One region of the Streptomyces sp. R41 genome, then DNA from elsewhere that is predicted to be linked to it. Evidence: riboswitches for the same ligand, from Rfam matches in the RefSeq annotation. Region 1 holds a riboswitch; each other region holds the start of a gene.

Region 1 (4,609 bases):
GTCCTGGTACTCGTCGACCATGACGTGGCGGAAGCGGCGGCGGTAGTGCTCGGCGACGTCCGGGAAGGCGCGCAGCAGGTTGACCGTCGTCATGATCAGGTCGTCGAAGTCGAGCGCGTTGGCCTCGCGCAGACGCGACTGATACATCGCGTACGCCTGAGCGAGGGTCTTCTCGAAACCGTCGGTGGCCTGGGCCGCGAAGTCCTCCTCGTCGATCAGCTCGTTCTTCAGATTCGAGATCTTGGCGCTGAACGACTTCGGCGGGAAGCGCTTGGGGTCGAGGTCGAGATCACGGCAGACGAGCGCCATCAGACGCTTGGAGTCGGCGGCGTCGTAGATCGAGAAGGAGGAGGTGAAGCCGAGTTTCTTGCTCTCGCGGCGCAGAATCCGCACACACGCGCTGTGGAAGGTCATCACCCACATCGCGCCCGCGCGCGGGCCGACGAGGTGCTCGACGCGCTCCTTCATCTCGCCCGCGGCCTTGTTCGTGAAGGTGATCGCGAGGATCTGGCCGGGATGGACACTCCGCTCGGCCAGCAGATACGCGATCCGGTGCGTGAGCACGCGGGTCTTGCCGGAGCCCGCGCCGGCCACGATGAGCAGCGGGGAGCCGGAGTGCACCACGGCCGCGCGCTGATTCTCGTTCAGCCCGTCCAGCAGTGCCGCCGGGTCCACGGCGGGCCGGTGCGCGCCGTCGCGGTAGTACGCGTCCCGGTCCGGCGGCACGTCGAACTTCCCGCCGAACAGATCGTCCGGAACGGGCTCCGGTACGTGATCGTCCTCGGGCGGCGGCGGGGGCTCTTCCTCGTGGGCCCGAGAGGGCTTGAGGTCCGCCAGGAAGCTGTCATCAAAGAGGCTGCTCATCGCTCTCCGAGTCTAGGCCGCCCCACTGACAGCCCGCCGCCACCCTGAAAACTCGACCGGATCTCGTGACGCGGATCGGAATGCGACCGGATCTCGTGAAGCGGCTCAGACCTTGACCCGGCCCGTGAAGCGGCTCAGACATTGACCGGGTCTCGTGAAGCGGCTCAGAAGCCGAGGATCTTCCAGAGCTGGCCGCCCGGCGTCTTCTTGCCCTCCAGCACCGTCCCGTCACGATCGGCGATCGACCAGGCCGAGACGTACACCTTCCCGTCGTACGGGTCCACGGCCACGCCTGCCGGGAACGGCACCCGCACGCTCGTACGTTTCCCGTGCGAGACCTTGGTCACCGCGCCCGCGAAGAGCTGGCTGACGTACAGGTCGCCGCTCTGGTTGAAGGCGATCCCGGTGATCGAGCCGAAGCCGCTCTTCCAGCCGAGGATCTTCCCGGTGGCCGGGTCGACCTTCCAGACACGGGCGGTGGGCGTCGTGGCCTCGCCGTTGAGCTCGCCGACGTACAGCTTGCCGTCGGGGCCGAGCGCCAGCGAGGTCGGGACGGACTCGTGTTTGTCATGGTCCGGGAAGACGGTGAACGGGCGGGCCTTGCCCCGGGGCGAGACGACCACCAGGTCGTTGCCGGCCGCGTCGGCGACGATCCTGCGGCCGTCCGGGAGCGCGAGGACGGCGTACGGGTTGGAGTCGACGGCGGTCTTGTGCGGGTTGTACTTGAGCTCGACGGCGGAGATGTCGGCGGCGATCGTCGCCTTGCCGGGAGCGATGCACAGGAGCTTGCCGAGGGCGTTCCAGGGCTTGCCCGTGGGGACCCCGGCCTCGGGCGGGGCCCAGGTCTCGACGCCCCAGACGCTGCCGTTCAGTGCCGAGACGCCGTCCAGGCCCGTCGCGAAGCCGCCGTCCTTGGCCGCCGCCGAGGGCAGTCCGTCCACCACCCGGTAGTGCTTCCAGGAGCCGCCGTCCCAGAAGACCTTGGTGACGGCGGCCGTGGTGCCGATGCACGTCTCGTCGCTCTCGGGCCCCGCGCCGATGCATTTCTTCCCGCCCCGGCCCGCCTCGGCGACGTACACATGTCCGTTGTCGTACGAGAGCTGGCGCGGGTTGTCGAGACCGGTCGCGATCACGCGGACGACCGGCTTTCCCCCGGCGTGGCCGCCGGTGGCGGTCGCTGGTGCGATGCCCCCGGTGACGGCGAGAGCGACTCCCGTGGCGACGACGAGTGCTGTGCGCTTCCTCATGCCGTACCCCCCTTTGCCCACCTCCACGGCATCCGACCGTGGCTGGCTGGAAGGTAGCGCCCGGAACAGGGCGGACGTCGCCACTCCGGACAACTCGCCACAGATCCCTCCGGATTGACCGCGTTGGGTAAAGCCCAGGGCTAAGGTCACGAAAATGTATCGGGCATATCGCACATCAAACTTCACAGAAGCCCCACGCGTTGGCTAGCGTGCCGGGCAGGCCGCTCGACACCCACCGGCGAACGACGCCGGGCCGTGCGGCCTCCGCTCAATCCGGTGCGCCCCTGCGGCAGCCGGAGCCGGGGACCCAACCGACCTTGGGGTGAATCGGTCCGACTGCCCTATGAGGCAAGGACCGTAGGGCAAACCTTCCGGATCCACCCGCCCGAACCCGACAGCTAACTCGGTAGGCGGATGACGGAAGGAGTCGCCTCTCTTGGCGTCGCATCGCAAATGGCGTCCTACGGGTACGCGCGTAGCAGGCATACGGACCCCCGCCCTCGCGACGGCGGCTCTCACCTCCGTCGCCCTGCTCTCCCAGACGGCGAACGCCGCGCCCTCGGCCGCACCCAAGCCGAGCCTCGAAGAGGTCGAGAAGAAGGTCAACGACCTCTACCACCAAGCCGAGACGGCCACCGAGAAGTACAACTCGGCCAAGGAGAAGACCTCCAAGCAGCGCAAGCAGGTCGACACCCTCCTCGACGACGTCGCCAAGCGCACCGAGAAGCTCAACACCGCGCGCGAGGAACTCGGTTCGTTCGCGGCGGCGCAGTACCGTACCGGGGCCGCCGCCCCCGACACCGCGACCCTCCTGCTCGCCGACGACCCGCAGGACTACTTCGACCAGACCCAGCTGATGAGCCGTCTGACCACCCGCCAGAAGGCGGCAGTCGACGACTACATCACCGAGCAGGCCGCCACCACCAAGAAGCGCGCGGAGGCCTCCAAGAGCCTGGAGACGCTGACCACCTCGCAGAGCGCGCTCAAGACGTCCAAGGCCGACGTCCAGCGCAAGCTCACCGAGGCGCGCGAACTGCTCTCGAAGCTGACCGCCGAGGAGAAGGCGCGGCTCGCGGCGATCGAGAAGAAGAAGCAGGAGGAGGCCGCGCGCAAGGCGGCGGAGCTGGCGCAGCAGCAGGCCGCCGCGGAGGCCGCGAAGAAGGCGGCCGAACAGGAGGCGTCGTCGAACACCACGAGCGACTCCTCGGGCACCACGAGCGACACGTCCGGCTCGACGACCACGGACTCCTCGTATGCGACGAAGGCGGCGAAGGCCCTCGCGTTCGCTCGTGAGCAGATCGGCAAGCCGTACGTCTGGGGTGCGACAGGTCCCGACTCGTACGACTGCTCGGGTCTCACCCAGGCAGCCTGGAAGGCCGCCGGCGTCACTCTCCCGCGCACCACCTGGGACCAGGTGAACGCGGGCACGACGGTCTCCCTCGCCGACGCCCAGCCCGGTGACCTGATCTTCTTCTACGACGACATCAGCCACGTCGGCCTCTACATCGGCAACGGCATGATGATCCACGCGCCGAAGCCGGGGGCGTACGTCCGCGAGGAGTCGGTCTACTACGCCGGCGAGTCGATCATCCACAGTGTGGTGCGACCGGCGTAAGCCGTTCCGCGAGCAACGCTTGATGCGGGGCACGCGCGCGTGGGGCCTTTCGTGCTCCGCGTTTTCGTGGTCCACGCGCGCTCGCATCCCGTTTTCGTACTCCACGCGCGCGTGCCCGGCGTTTTCACGCTCCACGCGCGCGTGCCCGGCGTTTTCACGCTCCACGCGCGCGTGCCCCGCGGGCAACTCGTCCGAAGATCCCTAGCATCAGGCGCATGCCAGCCATCTCCCAGCTCCGCGCCTGGTGGGCGCAGCGGCCGCCGGCCGCCGGTGCCGCCGTCATGGCCACCGGCATCGTCTCGGTCGGGCTGCATCTGACCGGCTACGAGGCCCTGTCTCGTATCGCACTGGCCCTGGCGTGCGTGGGCTGGCTCGCGCTCGCCGCGGACTTCGTCGCACGGCTCGTGTGGGAGCGCGCGCGGTGGGTGGAGGAGGCGTGCACACCTCCCGGGCTCACCGCCGTCGCGGCGACCACCGTGCTGGGGACTCGGCTGTCCGCGCTGGGGTGGCAGGAGCTGGCCGAGGCTCTCCTCGCGCTGTCGGCCGTGCTGTGGCCGGTGCTGCTCCTCGTCGTCCTACGGCAGTGGAAGCGTCGTATGCCGGGAGGGGTGTTCCTGGTGTGTGTGGCCACGCAGGGGCTCTCGGTGCTGTGCGCCACGCTCGCCGCGGCCGTGGGCCCGGAGTGGCTCGCGCATGCCGGGCTGGTGCTGTTCTGGCTGGGGATCGTGCTGTACGGGGTGGCGTTCGCGCACTTCGACGTCCGGGAGGTGGTCCGGGGTCCCGGGGACCACTGGGTCGCGGGCGGGGCGCTCGCGATTTCGGCGCTGGCCGGGGCCAAGCTCATCGCCGCGCACCACGTGAACCCGTACCTGTGGAACGACGA
Region 2 (4,609 bases), 1.4 Mb from region 1:
CGACACCTCCGGGTGTGCGGCCCGCGCCGATGACGGCGACCGAGCCGGGTGCGAGCAGTCGCTGCACGGACCGGGCCTCGGCACGCTGCTCCCGCGCGCGCTGCACGGCGAGCGACCGGTCGGTGGGTTCGAGGTCGAATTCCAGGCGTACGACGCCGTCCTCGAAGTGCCTCTTCTGTTGGTACCCGGCGTCCGTGAAGACCTTGATCATCTTGGTGTTGGCGGGCAGCACCTCGGCGGCGAAGCGGCGGATGCCGCGCTCACGGGCCACGGCCGCGACGTGTTCCAGAAGGGCCGAGGCGACCCCGCGGCCCTGGTGGGCGTCCTGCACGAGGAAGGCGACCTCGGCCTCGTCGGCGGGCGCGGAGGCGGGCAGGCCGTCGGCATTAATGCGGTCATAGCGTACGGTGGCGATGAACTCGCCGCCCACCGTGGCCGCGAGACCCACCCGGTCCACAAAGTCGTGGTGCGTGAAGCGGTGGACATCCTTGGCGGACAGTCGCGGGTACGGCGCGAAGAAGCGGTAGTACTTCGACTCGGCCGAGACCTGCTCGTAGAAGCTGACCAGGCGGTCGGCGTCATCAACGGTGATGGGCCTGATGCGTGCGGTACCACCGTCACGCAGCACCACGTCCGCCTCCCAGTGAGCGGGGTACTCGTGCCGGTCCGACGAGGTCTGCATGGGGCCCAGAGTACGGCTCGCGTCCGACAACGGCGCGAGGCAGTCTGTGGGCAACGGAAGTCGGATCGAGGCCGCGATCCGACGACACTCCGGAGGGGACGAAGGACCGCTCCGGAGACGCTTCACGATATGGGACACTGGTCTAGACAACCCTGAAAACCTGAAGGGCAGCATCACATGGCTGAGCGCCGCGTCAACGTCGGCTGGGCCGAGGGCCTCCACGCCCGCCCCGCTTCCATCTTCGTCCGGGCCGCGACGGCCTCCGGTATCCCCGTGACGATCGCCAAGGCCGACGGCAACCCCGTCAACGCGGCCTCCATGCTCGCTGTCCTCGGGCTGGGCGCCCAGGGCGGCGAGGAGATCGTCCTCGCGTCCGACGCCGAGGGTGCGGACGCTGCCCTCGACCGTCTGGCGAAGCTGGTCGCCGAGGGGCTTGAGGAGCTCCCCGAGACCGTCTGAGCATTACGGACACCATGCGGCTGAGCCGCGTCACCCATTCCCGGGCGGCGCGGCTCAGCCGTTTTCCGTACACCGTCCAGGAATTCTGCGCATGTCACCCGCGCACCCCGCGTCGCACCCACGAAAATAACACGCACCGGAATTCTCGGCACGCGAAAAGAGGGGCAGCGGAAATAGGGCCCTGCCGAATATCCCTCTTTGTATACGGCGCCCGTGTTAATGCCGCAGGCCCGTCATGTTTACGGGAGGTTGCGAAGTCCTCACACGGTCCGGACGATCTCCGCCGCCGGGAAATCGGAGCCGGTGCGCGACCGCGGCACGCTCGGTGTGCAGGGCCGTGATCGCCCGGGCCCGCTCGCTGTCACCGCGCGCCACGGCGTCCACGATGCCGCCGTGCTCCGCCCAGGACTCGGCGGGGTTGGCCGGCGCCTCCACCGCGTACATCCATGCGATCTTGTGCCGCAGCTGGGCGAGCGTGGAGGTGAGGGCGGGGCTTCCGGAAGCCTGCGCGAGGGTCTCGTGGAACCAGCCGCCCAGCGAGCGCAGGTCCTCGCTGTGGCCCCTCCTGGCCCGCTCCTGACCCAGCCTGACCAGGCCTCGGAGCACCTTGAGGTGGGCCTCGGTACGGCGCTGCGCGGCCCGCGCGGCACCCAGCGGCTCAAGCAGCATGCGCATCTCCAGCAGGTCGGAGGCCTCCTGCTCGGTGGGCTCCGCGACGCACGCGCCCGCGTGCCGACGGGTGACGACGAAGCCCTCGGCCTCCAGCGTGCGCAGGGCCTCGCGCACGGGGACGCGCGAGACGCCGTAGCGCCGCGCGAGCAGTTCCTCGGTGAGCCGGCTGCCTCGCTCGTAGACACCCGCGACGATGTCGTCACGGATCGCCGTGCATACCGAGTGCGCCGGAATACGCATGACCGGACCTCCGCTTTAATCCCCGCGAAACGCCATCGATTGACGCTTGTTCAGTGACTCTATTGCAGGGAGCCGGAATTTCCGATGGCAGGCCGGAATCCAGGGATATTTTTTGGACACACGGCCGCCTGAAACGACGATGCCCCGGCTCGGCGAGCCGGGGCATCGGAAGTGGCGAAGAAGCGGTGATGCGCTTGTCAGACGTTCACACCGTGCGAACGAAGGTACGCCACCGGGTCGATGTCCGAGCCGTACTCCGCGGTCGTACGGGCCTCGAAGTGGAGGTGCGGCCCGGTGGTGTTGCCGGTAGACCCGGAGAGGGCTATCTGCTGGCCCGGAGTCACCGTCTGGCCCACGGAGACGCCGATGGACGACAGGTGCCCGTACATCGTGTACGTACCGTCGTGCATCTTGATGACGACCTGGTTGCCGTAGGCGCCGCCCCAGCCGGCCGTGACGACCGTGCCGGAGCCGACGGCGTGCACCGAGGTGCCGGACGCGGCGTGGAAGTCGACGCCGGTGTGGCTGCCGGAGGACCAGAGGCTGCCACCGGCCTTGTAGCCGGTGGAGATGTACGAGCCGGTGATCGGCAGGACGAAGGTGTTGAGACGCTTGCGCTCGGCTGCGCGGGCGGCGCGCTCCTTGGCCTCGCGCGCCTCCTTGGCCCTCTTCGCGGCCTCCTTGCGGGCGGCTTCCTCGGCCTTCTTCTGCGCGGCGGCCTCGTCGGCGGCGTGCTGCTGGGCGACGGCCTGCGCGTCGATCTTCTCGGCGAGGGTGTCGCCGATGGTGATGATCGGGGTCAGCCCGGTCTGCTCGGCGGAGGTGTCCGCGGCGAGTGCCGGGGCGGCCAGGGTTCCGATGACACCGGTGGTGGCGAGCGCTGCGACGCCGACGGCGTTCGTGGTCGTGCGCTTCACGCGGCTCGGACGACGGTGCTTCCCTGTGCCACAGGTGAACGCCATGTAGGGGCTGATCCTTTCCTTCCTTCTCGCCTACCGGGTTAGCTGACGGGTTCGGAGCAGGAAGGTCTCCTACGGACTCCCTCCTGGGAGGGCGTCCGATTCACCCCAGGGACTGCGTGTGGGTCCCCGGCTCCCCTGGCTCGCGCCGTACGGGGACTCGGCGATGGCTGTCCGGTGCCGCGGGCGCGGCGCACTGCCTGACGAACAGCCCGACCGACGCTAAACGGGGCATCTTTCAAACAACAAACGGATCACGGCCTTTGTAGCGCATGCCACAGGGCAGACAGGCAACCTCCCTATCAATACGGACACCTTGGGGACGAAGCCCGGGAAGTAGGCCGAAGTTCGGGCAAAAGGAGACCCAGGTGACTCTTCAGTCACCTGGGTCTTCAGGGAGTCGCGCTGTCCTACTCGGCCCGGACGACGGTCACTTCACCGATTCCGAGCTCCTTGACGGGCTCCTCGATCTGCGCGGCGTCGCCCACCAGGACGGTCACCAGACGGTCCACCGGGAAGGCGTTCACGGCGGCCGCGGTGGCCTCCACGGTGCCCGTCGCGGCGAGCTGCTGATAGAGCGTCGCCTGGTAGTCGTCCGACAGGTACTGCTCGACCTGGTCGGCGAGCGTGCTCGCGACGGCCGCCGCGGTCTCGAACTTGAGGGGCGCCACACCCACCAGGTTCTGTACGGCGATGTCGCGCTCGGCGTCCGTCAGGCCCTCGGCGGCGAGGGTACGCAGCACCTTCCACAGGTCGTCGAGCGCCGGACCGGTGTTCGGGGTGTCCACCGAGCCGCTGATGGCGAGCATCGCGACGCCCGTGCCGTCCGGCGCGGAGCGCAGCACCTGGCCGAACGCCCGCACACCGTAGGTATAACCCTTCTCCTCGCGCAGGACGCGGTCCAGGCGCGAGGTGAGGGTGCCGCCGAGGCAGTACGTGCCGAGCACCTGGGCGGGCCAGACGCGATCGTGCCGGTCGGCGCCGACGCGGCCGATGAGCAGCTGCGTCTGGACGGCGCCGGGGCGGTCCACGATGATCACGCGGCCGGTGTCGTCGGCGCTCACCGGCGGCACGGGGCGCGGCTCGGCGGACGAGCCGGTCCAGGAGCCGAGCGTGTCCGCGAGCAGCGCGTCGAGGTCGACATCGGTCAGGTCACCGACGATGACGGCGGTGGCCGTCGCGGGGCGTACGTGCTTGTCGTAGAAGGCGCGCACGGCCGCCGCGTCGATCTTCTGGACGGTCTCCTCGGTGCCCTGGCGCGGGCGCGACATGCGCGAGGTCGCCGGGAACAGCTCCTTGGAGAGCTCCTTGGCGGCGCGGCGGGCCGGGTTGGCCGTCTCGTGCGGGATCTCGTCCAGGCGGTTGCGGACCAGTCGCTCGACCTCGCTGTCCGCGAACGCCGGTGCCCTCAGGGCGTCGGCGAGCAGACCCAGCGCCTTGGGGAGGCGCGAGACGGGCACTTCGAGCGACAGGCGTACGCCGGGGTGGTCGGCGTGCGAGTCGAGGGTGGCGCCGCAGCGCTCCAGCTCGGCGGCGAACTCCTCGGCGGAGTGCTTGTCGGTGCCCTCGGAGAAGGCACGCGCCATGATCGTGGCGA
Region 3 (4,609 bases), 260 kb from region 1:
CGAGTCGCCCTTCGGCCGCGCCTGGTCCCTGTGGGCGCTGAGCTACTACCCGCAGCCCTACCGCTATCTGCCCGCGCAGACCCGGCACTATCTGGTCCGCCGTGTGCTCGGTCCGCTCGGTGCCTGGTGGCTGCGCGACCGCTTCGAGGGCAAGGTCGACGTGCGCGAGGTCTCCCGGATCGTCCGCGCCGGCACCCCCGACGGCCACCCCGTCCTGTCCGTCCAGACCCACGGGGGCCGGACCGAGGAGCTCTCCGCCGACCACGTCATAGCCGCGACCGGATATCGCGTCGACATCGCCGCGATGGACTTCCTCGGACACGAGCTGCGCACCGAGCTGGCGGTCAGCCGGGGTACGCCGAAACTCGGCGCGGGATATCGGTCGTCCGTGCCCGGGCTGTACTTCACGGGGTTGCTGGCGTCGGCTTCGTACGGGCCGGTGATGCGGTTCGTGTGCGGGACGGAGTTCGCTTCACCGCGGTTGGCCAAGCACTTGGTGGCTGCGCACGCGTGAGTTGGGGGCAGGGGGCGCCCTTGCAAATGGGTGCGCCCCCTCGCCGTCGGATCACATCCGCGCGGGTCAAGACGCTCGCCCTACCCGCGTGCTCGCGGCAGGCCAACTGCGCATCTGGGAGTCGACGTTGGACGCGGGCACGGTGGCGCACCTCGGTGTGAGCAGAAGTGGACCACGTACGGCCAGTACGGCCCGTAACGCCAGTACCATCCAAACCGCCCGTGCGGTGAACGGCGTTGCTGACGGGATACCGGACGTCGTCCGGTTCACGCCGGGCCGATGAGTCGTTCGATCCGTATTCTTCGGATCATGGCCGCTCCGACTGCATATTCACTCATCGCCACTGACCTGGACGGAACGCTGCTGCGCGGCGACGACACACTCTCCGACCGGTCGCGCGCCGCGTTGGCGAGAGCCACGGCCGAGGGTGCCCAGCATCTGGTGGTGACGGGACGGCCGGCGCCGAGGGTCCGACCGCTCCTCGACGAACTCGGCGGCGAGGGACTGGCGGTGTGCGGGCAGGGGGCGCAGTTGTACGACGCCGGGGCGCACCGTCTGCTGTGGTCGGTGACCCTGGACAGGGAGCTGGCGGAAACCGCCCTCGGCAAGATCGAGGCGGAGGTCGGGCTGCTCTACGCGGCGGTGGACCAGGACGGTGTGGACGGCCTGACGCTCATCGAGCCGGGGTATGTCATGCCGCATCCGACGCTGCCTGCGGTACGGGTGCCGCGCCGCGACGACCTCTGGACGGAGCCGATCAGCAAGGTGTTGCTCCGTCACCCTTCCCTGTCCGACGACGAGTTGGCGTCGGCGGCGCGGGGAGTGGTCGGCTCGCTGGCGACGGTCACCATGTCGGGGCCGGGCACCGTCGAACTCCAGCCATGCGGCGTGACCAAGGCGACGGGGCTCGCCCTCGCCGCCGCCCACCTCGGCCTCAGCCCCGCCGCCACCCTCGCCTTCGGCGACATGCCCAACGACATCCCCATGTTCGACTGGGCCGCCCGCGGCGTCGCCATGGCCAACGCCCACCCGGAACTGAAGGCGGTGGCCGACGAGGTGACCCTGTCGAACGAGGAGGACGGGATCGCGGTGGTGCTGGAGCGGCTCTTCGGGGCCCGGGAGAACGTGTCTCAGTAGGCGCCGTTGACGTTGTCGATCGAGCCGTACTTCGCCGCCGCGTAGTTGCACGCCGCGGTGATGTTCGCGACCGGGTCGTAGGGGTCCATCGAGGTGCCGGGGACGTGGTACGCCTTGAAGGTCGGGTCGATGACCTGGAGGAGGCCCTTGGACGGGATGCCGGCGGCAGCGTTGGAGTCCCAGTTGTTGATGGCCCGGGGGTTGCCGGAGGACTCGCGCATGACGTTGCGGTGGATGCCGTTGTAGGTGCCCGGAATGCCCGCCTTGCCCATGATGTCCAGCGACTGCTTGATCCAGCCGTCGAGGTTGTTGGCGTACGTCTTCACGGAGGCGGGAGTGGCCGTCGTCGCGGACTTGGTGCTCGCCTTGGTCGTCGAGCCCAGCTTCACGGTCTTCGTGCCCACCGTCAGCGTCAGGCCCGGGGGGAGGACCGACGGGTTCGCACCGATCACCGCGCGGTTGGCGTCGTACAGCTTCTTCCAGCCGCCGCTCTGCGGGTACTTCTGCGCGATCTTGGACAGGGTGTCGCCCGCGACCACCTTGTAGGTGACGAGCTGGACGTCGGTGATCGTGACTGCGGCGGCCTTCGTGACCTGCGGCGCCTGCGTCGGCTGGGCGGCGTGCGCGCTGGTGGCGCTCACGAGCGGGAGGACGAGCGCGGCTCCGCTCGTGCCTGCGGCGATCATGCAGCGGGTGAACGGGCTGCTGGTCTTGCGGCGGTAGTGCTTGCCTCGTGCGGGCATGACGACATTCCTCTCCGGCGCCTGCGAGGTGAGCTGTCGGGTTCGGGCGGGAGGTGCCCGGCCGCGCGCTGGGCGCGGCTTCACCCCTAGCCGTTCCGGAGTCCGGATCGGCGGCTTACCTGGGTCCCCCGCTCCTGCCGTGCTTGCGTGGGTGGGTGGGTTTCCGAGCGGCGGCAGGATTCGGCGATCCGCTCGGATCGGGGCGAACGTATGCGAGAGCACATGTCGGGAACAAGCCCCGAATTCCCGCCTCAGCCCGCTTTAACCTGGGAAAAGGAAGGGTTGAATTGCCCGATTGGGGCGGAATGTGATCCTCAACTTGCCTTTCGCGAAGGGGAAGTCGAGGTGGTGGAGTGTGGCGCGAGGGCGGCTCGGACGTGACCCAATTCACGCGACCAAGGCCATTAAAGCGGCAATGCTTTCAATTCGGGCATTACGCTTCGAGCGTCCAGACCGGGGAATGCCGGGGAGGAGCCGGCCGCACCTCCCACACGGAGAGGTCCGTGTCGGGGTCGTCGTCGGGGAGGCGGCCGGCGTTGGGCTTGAAGTAGAGGCCGTAGCCCCAGTATTCGGGGAGTTCGTGGCACATCAGATCGGGGTACGGCGCGAACTTCCGCCCTTCGTATGCCCTGTTGATCCTCGCTACCGCTTCCGCCCGCGAGATCCCGAAGCGCGTGACCATCTCGTGGGCCATCTCGCGGAAGTACGCGAGCATGCCCTCGTCGAGGTCCATCAGGAATTCCTCGGTCCGCGTCTGCGCCATGCTCCTCAGGGTTCCGTACGGCACCCTCGCCCTTCTAGCCCGCCGTTCGGGGGATCCGCTTCTCCCAGGTCCGGTGGAAGACCACCTCGTCGCCGTCCTTGCAGATCACCTCGTTGGAGGTGATGAAGTCCTCGGCGTCGCAGGTGATTTCGGAGGTCGTCGAGATGCGCGCGTCCCAGGGTAGGTCCGGGCGGTGCAACCGGACCGACCACGTCGAGCGGGCGCGAGCGGACAGAGGGGCGGAGTCTTTGATGGTGTACGTCTCCAGCGCGTTCTCGGTGAATTCGAGACCGTCGGGGTACACGCGGGTGCCGCCGTAGCGCGGGTCGACCTCCAGGCGCCACGCGCTGGCAGCCACGTCGCGGACCACCAGGCGCTCCGGGCGGGGTTCGTCCAGCGTCGTCGGGACGACCACCCCCAGCGGTTCGGACTGCTCCGGTTCCTCGAAAGTGATGGCGGACGTCGACTCCCGTGCCCTGACCGGGAGTTCCAGCGTGCTGCCCATCGGGTCCAGGGCGAAGCCGGCCTCCGAGCCCGGCTGCGGCCAGATCCAGGGCCAGTACGCGGAGGAGACGGAGAGGCGGATGCGGTGGCCCGGCGGGAAGGCGTAGCCGATGCCGTTCAGGTCGAAGACCACCTCCTCCGTAGCACCTGGTTTCCAGGGAACCGCCTGGTCACGACCATGGCGCGATGACAGGTTCAGCACACCCCGGGTGACGAGTGTCGAGGCTCCGTGGGGGGCCACGTCGCAGAGGCGGGCGATCACCTGGCCCCGGTGAGCCGAGGACGTCAGCCGCAGCCGGACTCTCGGGCGGCCCAACACCCAGGTCTCCTCCGGTACTTCGAACTCGAAGCAGGCGGATCGCGCGTCCTCCTCCCGCTGGTCCGGAGGCAGGTCCGAGTCGTTCCCGAGGGGGAAGAAGCGGCCCGCGTCCGCACCTGTGTGCTGGGGTGAGCGGATCAGCACGGGGTCGCCCTGGAGCGCGTACGAGACGGGGGTGACGGAGGGAGAGGGCCAGGCGGGGTCGCCCACCCAGCGGCCGGGGAGCTCCGGGTACACCGTCGCCGGGGGGTGCGCGTCCATCACGTACGAGCGGAGGACGGGGGTGGACAGGGCGCCCGTGTCCTTGTCCCGGAGCCAGTGGTCCCACCAGCGCAGGGTCTCCTGGAGGAAGCCGATCGCCGGGCCGGGCGGCAGGCCCCGGTCGGGGTACTGGTGCGACCAGGGGCCGATCAGGCCGCGTACCCGATCCCGCGGAAGGTGTTCCACCAGCCGCAGCACCGTGTCGCGGTACGGGTCGTGCCAGCCGCCGACCGCCAGGACCGCCGCCCGGATCGCGCCGTAGTCCTCGCAGACGCTTCCGTGCCGCCAGTAAGCGTCCCGGGTCTGGTGGGACAGCCAGGTGTGGACGAAGGGGTCGACCGCCTGCAGGCGCTTCACCCACATGTCGC
Region 4 (4,609 bases), 5.0 Mb from region 1:
CGAAGCGGGGGTGTGCAGACGGCCGTTCGCGTGGTCGTCCAGCAGACTGGCGACCGTCTCGTTGGCATCGCCCTTGGTGTGGCCGATGAGGCCCACGGGGCCGCGCCGGATCCAGCCGGTGACGTACGTCGACTGCAGGTGCTCGCCGTTCTCCTCGATCACCCGGCCACCCTGGTCGGGGACGGTGCCCGACTCGACGTCCCAGGGCAGCTTGGGCAGTTCGTCGGACAGGTAACCCACGGCGCGGTAGACCGCGGTGACGTCCCAGTCCTTGAACTCACCGGTGCCCTTGACGTTGCCCGTGCCGTCGAGGGCGGTGCGCTCGGTGCGCAGGCCGACGACCTTGCCGTCCTCGCCGAGGATCTCGGACGGCGACTCGAAGAAGTGCAGGAACAGCTTGTGCGGGCGGTCGCCGACATCGCGGATGGCCCAGTTCTCCAGGGTCTTGGCGACCATGTCGGCCTGCTTGTTGCCCCGCCGGGTCGCGATCGAGCCGTCGTCGTAGTCGATGTCCTCGGGGTCGACGATGACCTCGATGTTCGGGGAGTGGTCGAGCTCCCGCAGCTCCATCGGGCTGAACTTCGCCTGCGCCGGGCCTCGGCGGCCGAAGACATGGACCTCCAGGGCCTTGTTGGCCTTCAGGCCGTCGTGGACGTTCGGCGGGATCTCGGTCGACAGCAGTTCGTCCGCGGTCTTGGCGAGGATGCGCGCCACGTCGAGCGCGACATTGCCGACGCCGAGGACGGCGACCTTCTCCGCCTCGAGCGGCCAGGTCCGGGGCACGTCCGGGTGACCGTCGTACCAGGAGACGAAGTCGGCCGCCCCGTACGAGCCGTCGAGGTCGATGCCGGGTATGTCGAGTGCCCGGTCGGCCGTCGCACCTGTGGAGAAGATCACCGCGTCGTAGAAGGCGCGCAGATCGTCCAGGTTGATGTCCCCCGGGTAGTCGACATTGCCGAAGAGGCGGATCTGGGGCTTGTCGAGCACCTGGTGCAGGGCCGTGACGATGCCCTTGATGCGGGGGTGGTCGGGGGCGACGCCGTAGCGGATCAGGCCGAACGGAGCCGGCATCCTCTCGAAGAGGTCGATCGACACGCCTGGCTCGACAGCCGCCGCGGATTTCAGCAACGCGTCGGCGGCGTAGATCCCGGCGGGGCCGGCTCCGACAATGGCTACCCGCAGGGGGCGAGGCATGTTCTGGTTCCCTTCGAGCGGTGACAGGCGTACTCGCCGGGAAGCCTAAGCTAAGGCAAACCTAAGTCAGTAGTCGGGCTGGACCTATGACCTCATAAGGCCACCTTATGAGTCGGCTTCGACGGCACGGCGTTCCCGCGCAGACGCCTCGCCCGGGCCGACGGACGGCGTGCCTCAGCGGTGGGCGAGCCTCCATTCCCCCCGTTCTCGCAGGTGGGCCAGGTTCCTCCTGGCAGAGCCGCTGACGCGCGATCGGCCTCCTTCTGTGATGACCTGGAATCGTGTTCCGTGACCGGGCATCCCTCTCCGCGCCCATGCGGCCGGGCAACCTACTCCCCGCCCGGACGATGACCGTCGCCTGGTCCCTCATGCTGCTGCCGGCCCTCCTCGCGTGGCTCGTCGTGGTGGAGCAGGCCGACGGTATGGAGATGGAGCCGGGAACGATGGGCCTCGACCTGCCGCTGTTCCTGCTCCTCTGGGTGATCATGATGATCGCCATGATGTTCCCGTCCCTGGCACCGGTGGCCATCACCTGGGCCCGGGCCATCGGCCGTCAGTCGTCCGGTACGGCCCGCGCGGCCCGGATCACCCAGTTCGCGGGCGGATACCTCATCGCGTGGGCGGTGTTCGGTCTCTGCGTATACGGGAGCCTCATCGCGACCGGCGACCTCGTCGACGGCCGGCCCGAAGCCGGGCGCTGGATCGGCGCCGGAGCCTTCCTGCTCGCCGGACTCCACCAGTTCAGTCCGCTGAAGAACATCTGTCTGCGCCACTGCCGAAGCCCCGTGGACCAGCTCGTACGCCATGCCGACTACCGGCCTGGGGCACGCGACCTGCGCGTCGGGGCCCACCATGGGCTCTACTGCGTGGGCTGCTGCTGGGGGCTCATGATCGTCCTCATCCCGCTGGGCACCATGAACATCGCGGCGATGGCAGGACTTGCGACCGTGATCTTCATCGAGAAGTTGTGGCGGCTCGGACCGGTGTTCAGCACCGTGGTCGGCGTCGTGTTCCTGGTCCTGGCCGCACTGGCTCCGTTCCAGAGCTGGCTACTGCCAGGACTGCAACATCCCGGTCCGTCGATGCAGCCGATGACCTGACTGCTCACCTCATGCGGTGAGTCGGCGGTCGCAGCCGAGATGAGCTGTCATGCGCCGTTGACCTCCTGGGCCAGTCGGCGGGCTCGCAGCAGGCGGACCAGGTCAGCGGGTACGGCCGGGGTCGCGGTCCAGCTTTTCGCCGCCGGTCCATGCCAACGATGTGAGCCGGGCGGCCAGTACGACGAAGGTCACAAATACATATCGGACACTTCGCACTTCAACCTTCACACGAGGCACACAAATTGGCTAGGTTGACGGCAGACCGCAAGACTCCCTCCGGCGAACCTCGCCGGGTCGCGCGGCCTCCGCCGAATCCGGTGCGCCCCCGTGGCAGCCGGAGCCGGGGACCCAACCGAACTTGGGGTGAATCGGCCCAACCGCCCAGCAGGGCAAGGGCCGTAGGGCATACCTTCCGGAACCGTCCGCCCGAACCCGACAGCTAACTCGGTAGGCGGAACACGGAAGGAGTGCGTCTCCCATGGCGCCGGAACGAACCCCGCGCCCTGGAGGCATCGGCCTCCCCGGCATGCGCGACTCCGCCCCCACGACGGCGGCCCTCAGCTCCGCGGACGCGTTCTCCCGGACTCCCGACGCCACGCCGCCCGCAACGGACGGGCCGAGCCGCGAAGAGGTCCGGCAGCGGATCAGCTCCCTCTACGACCAGGCCGAGACCGCCACCGGGAACTACAACGCGACCCGCGCGATGTCCACGGGGACGCGCAGGCGCGTCAACCCGGCACTCGACAGCGGGAGCAGGCCCACCGACACCGCCCTCGACGACGTGGCCAGACAGTGGTTCGACGTGGCGCGGACACGGCTCGGTCCGACCGTCCCGGCGAGGCTGCCGGCCGACAGAACGCCGAACCGCCCGGCCCAGGCGCGGCCCACACGTCCGGCTGACGAACTCGCCGACCGTGGGCGGGAGTCGGCCGCACGACCCGTCCCGGAGTTGACCGCCGGGCCTGTCGCAGGAGTGACTGCCGGGCCGGTGGCGGAGTTGACCTCCAGGGCCGTCGCGGCGCTGCCGGCCGCGCCGCGGACACGGCGGGAAGTCGCCAAGGCCGTGCCCGCACCGGCAGCGCAACCGCGACAGCCCTCGGCCTCCTTGAAGACTTTCAAGGAGCAGATCCAGCAGAAGCTCGCGGTGGCCCGAGGGCTGCTCTCCCAGCACACCGCGCAGCTGAGCGCGCCCTTCCCGGCGATCGAATCCCGGCCGGCAGAAGACACCTGGCATAGCTACGGGGAACCGGCTCCTCGCCGGCCCGAAGAGGAGTGGCAGCAACAGCAATCGGTCACTCTCGGCACAGCCACGTCCATCGCCGCGGACGTGCCCATCGGCGCGGACAGCGCGTCGGACTCCGGGTACGGCAGCAAGGCCGCGAACGTACTCGCCTTTGCCCGTGGACAGATCGGCAGGCCGTGCGTCTGGGGCGCGTCCGGACCGGGCTCGTACGACTGCTCGGGCCTCACCCAGGCCGCCTGGAGAACCGCCGGGGTCGCGCTCCCGCGCACCGCGCGCGACCAGGCGAGCGTCGGTACGGCCATCCCCCTCGCCGACATCCGACCGGGCGACCTGATCTTCTTCTACGGCGACGTCAGCCACGTCGGCCTCTACATCGGCGACGGCATGATGATCCACGCGCCGAGCCCGGGGGCATACGTGCGCGAGGAGTCGATCTTCTACGCCGGAGCGTCGGCGATCCACAGCGCGGCACGGCCCGCGTGAAGCCCTGCGGCGTGGTGCACAGGGCCGCCCCGGGATCATGAGGGGCGCAGAACGGCCCATTGACCAAGCGGACGGTGAAGGGGGGTAGTTGGCAGAGTGAATAGTGCGCGACCATGGTGCGCATGACCGTGGCCGATCGCGCCATGACCCAACTGGAGTCATGGCCGAACCTGATAAGTGGCTCACCCCGATGCGCCGCTGGACGCGCCTTCGGGACGATGGGGCACGACATCGTGCACTTCCACTCCGACGACGCCGCGGATCTGCATCTCACGCATGCGGCCGTCCATCGGCTTCTCCCCCACCTGCAGCACAGCACCGCTGTGCGGGTGCACCCCGGATCCTCGTGGATCACCGTGCTGCTGGACTGCGACGCCGATGTGGCGCTTCTGCTCACGCTGATCAGTGTCGCTCTCAAGGAGCACGACCGGGCCGGAGGAGACGAACCTCCCGAGGGCCCCTCGACGCTCTGCGACTGGCAGCCTCAGGCATTCCCCTCGCCGCGCGCGGGGGCCTCCGCGGCCGTCCGTCACCGGCGGGTTCCGGCCGCGTGGAAGGCGGTCGGGCGGTTCATCCCGCACGGGCGCTG

The links. Region 1 has a riboswitch for cyclic di-AMP ahead of AB5J53_RS29595 (NlpC/P60 family protein). Riboswitches for the same ligand answer to the same signal wherever they lie in the genome.
Region 2: another riboswitch for cyclic di-AMP. It lies ahead of AB5J53_RS35500 (M23 family metallopeptidase); the one in region 1 lies ahead of AB5J53_RS29595 (NlpC/P60 family protein).
Region 3: another riboswitch for cyclic di-AMP. It lies ahead of AB5J53_RS28345 (transglycosylase SLT domain-containing protein); the one in region 1 lies ahead of AB5J53_RS29595 (NlpC/P60 family protein).
Region 4: another riboswitch for cyclic di-AMP. It lies ahead of AB5J53_RS07005 (C40 family peptidase); the one in region 1 lies ahead of AB5J53_RS29595 (NlpC/P60 family protein).

What each region holds. Positions count from the first base shown of each region.
Region 1 covers NZ_CP163443.1:6,439,126-6,443,734, reverse strand. Annotated here, with positions in the region: gene pcrA (DNA helicase PcrA) at 1-864, opposite strand, end outside; gene AB5J53_RS29600 (ScyD/ScyE family protein) at 1,029-2,111, opposite strand; cyclic di-AMP (ydaO/yuaA leader) riboswitch at 2,367-2,540, shown strand; gene AB5J53_RS29595 (NlpC/P60 family protein) at 2,548-3,726, shown strand; gene AB5J53_RS29590 (tellurite resistance/C4-dicarboxylate transporter family protein) at 3,942-4,609, shown strand, end outside.
Region 2 covers NZ_CP163443.1:7,798,627-7,803,235, reverse strand. Annotated here, with positions in the region: gene AB5J53_RS35515 (GNAT family N-acetyltransferase) at 1-682, opposite strand, end outside; gene AB5J53_RS35510 (HPr family phosphocarrier protein) at 860-1,141, shown strand; gene AB5J53_RS35505 (GntR family transcriptional regulator) at 1,358-2,053, opposite strand; gene AB5J53_RS35500 (M23 family metallopeptidase) at 2,251-3,015, opposite strand; cyclic di-AMP (ydaO/yuaA leader) riboswitch at 3,028-3,188, opposite strand; gene AB5J53_RS35495 (M16 family metallopeptidase) at 3,423-4,609, opposite strand, start outside.
Region 3 covers NZ_CP163443.1:6,182,234-6,186,842, forward strand. Annotated here, with positions in the region: gene AB5J53_RS28335 (FAD-dependent oxidoreductase) at 1-514, shown strand, start outside; gene AB5J53_RS28340 (HAD family hydrolase) at 824-1,651, shown strand; gene AB5J53_RS28345 (transglycosylase SLT domain-containing protein) at 1,645-2,394, opposite strand; cyclic di-AMP (ydaO/yuaA leader) riboswitch at 2,398-2,590, opposite strand; gene AB5J53_RS28350 (hypothetical protein) at 2,828-3,157, opposite strand; gene AB5J53_RS28355 (CocE/NonD family hydrolase) at 3,192-4,609, opposite strand, start outside.
Region 4 covers NZ_CP163443.1:1,473,722-1,478,330, forward strand. Annotated here, with positions in the region: gene AB5J53_RS06995 (FAD-dependent oxidoreductase) at 1-1,194, opposite strand, end outside; gene AB5J53_RS07000 (DUF2182 domain-containing protein) at 1,476-2,294, shown strand; cyclic di-AMP (ydaO/yuaA leader) riboswitch at 2,591-2,764, shown strand; gene AB5J53_RS07005 (C40 family peptidase) at 2,773-4,020, shown strand; gene AB5J53_RS07010 (luciferase family protein) at 4,164-4,609, shown strand, end outside.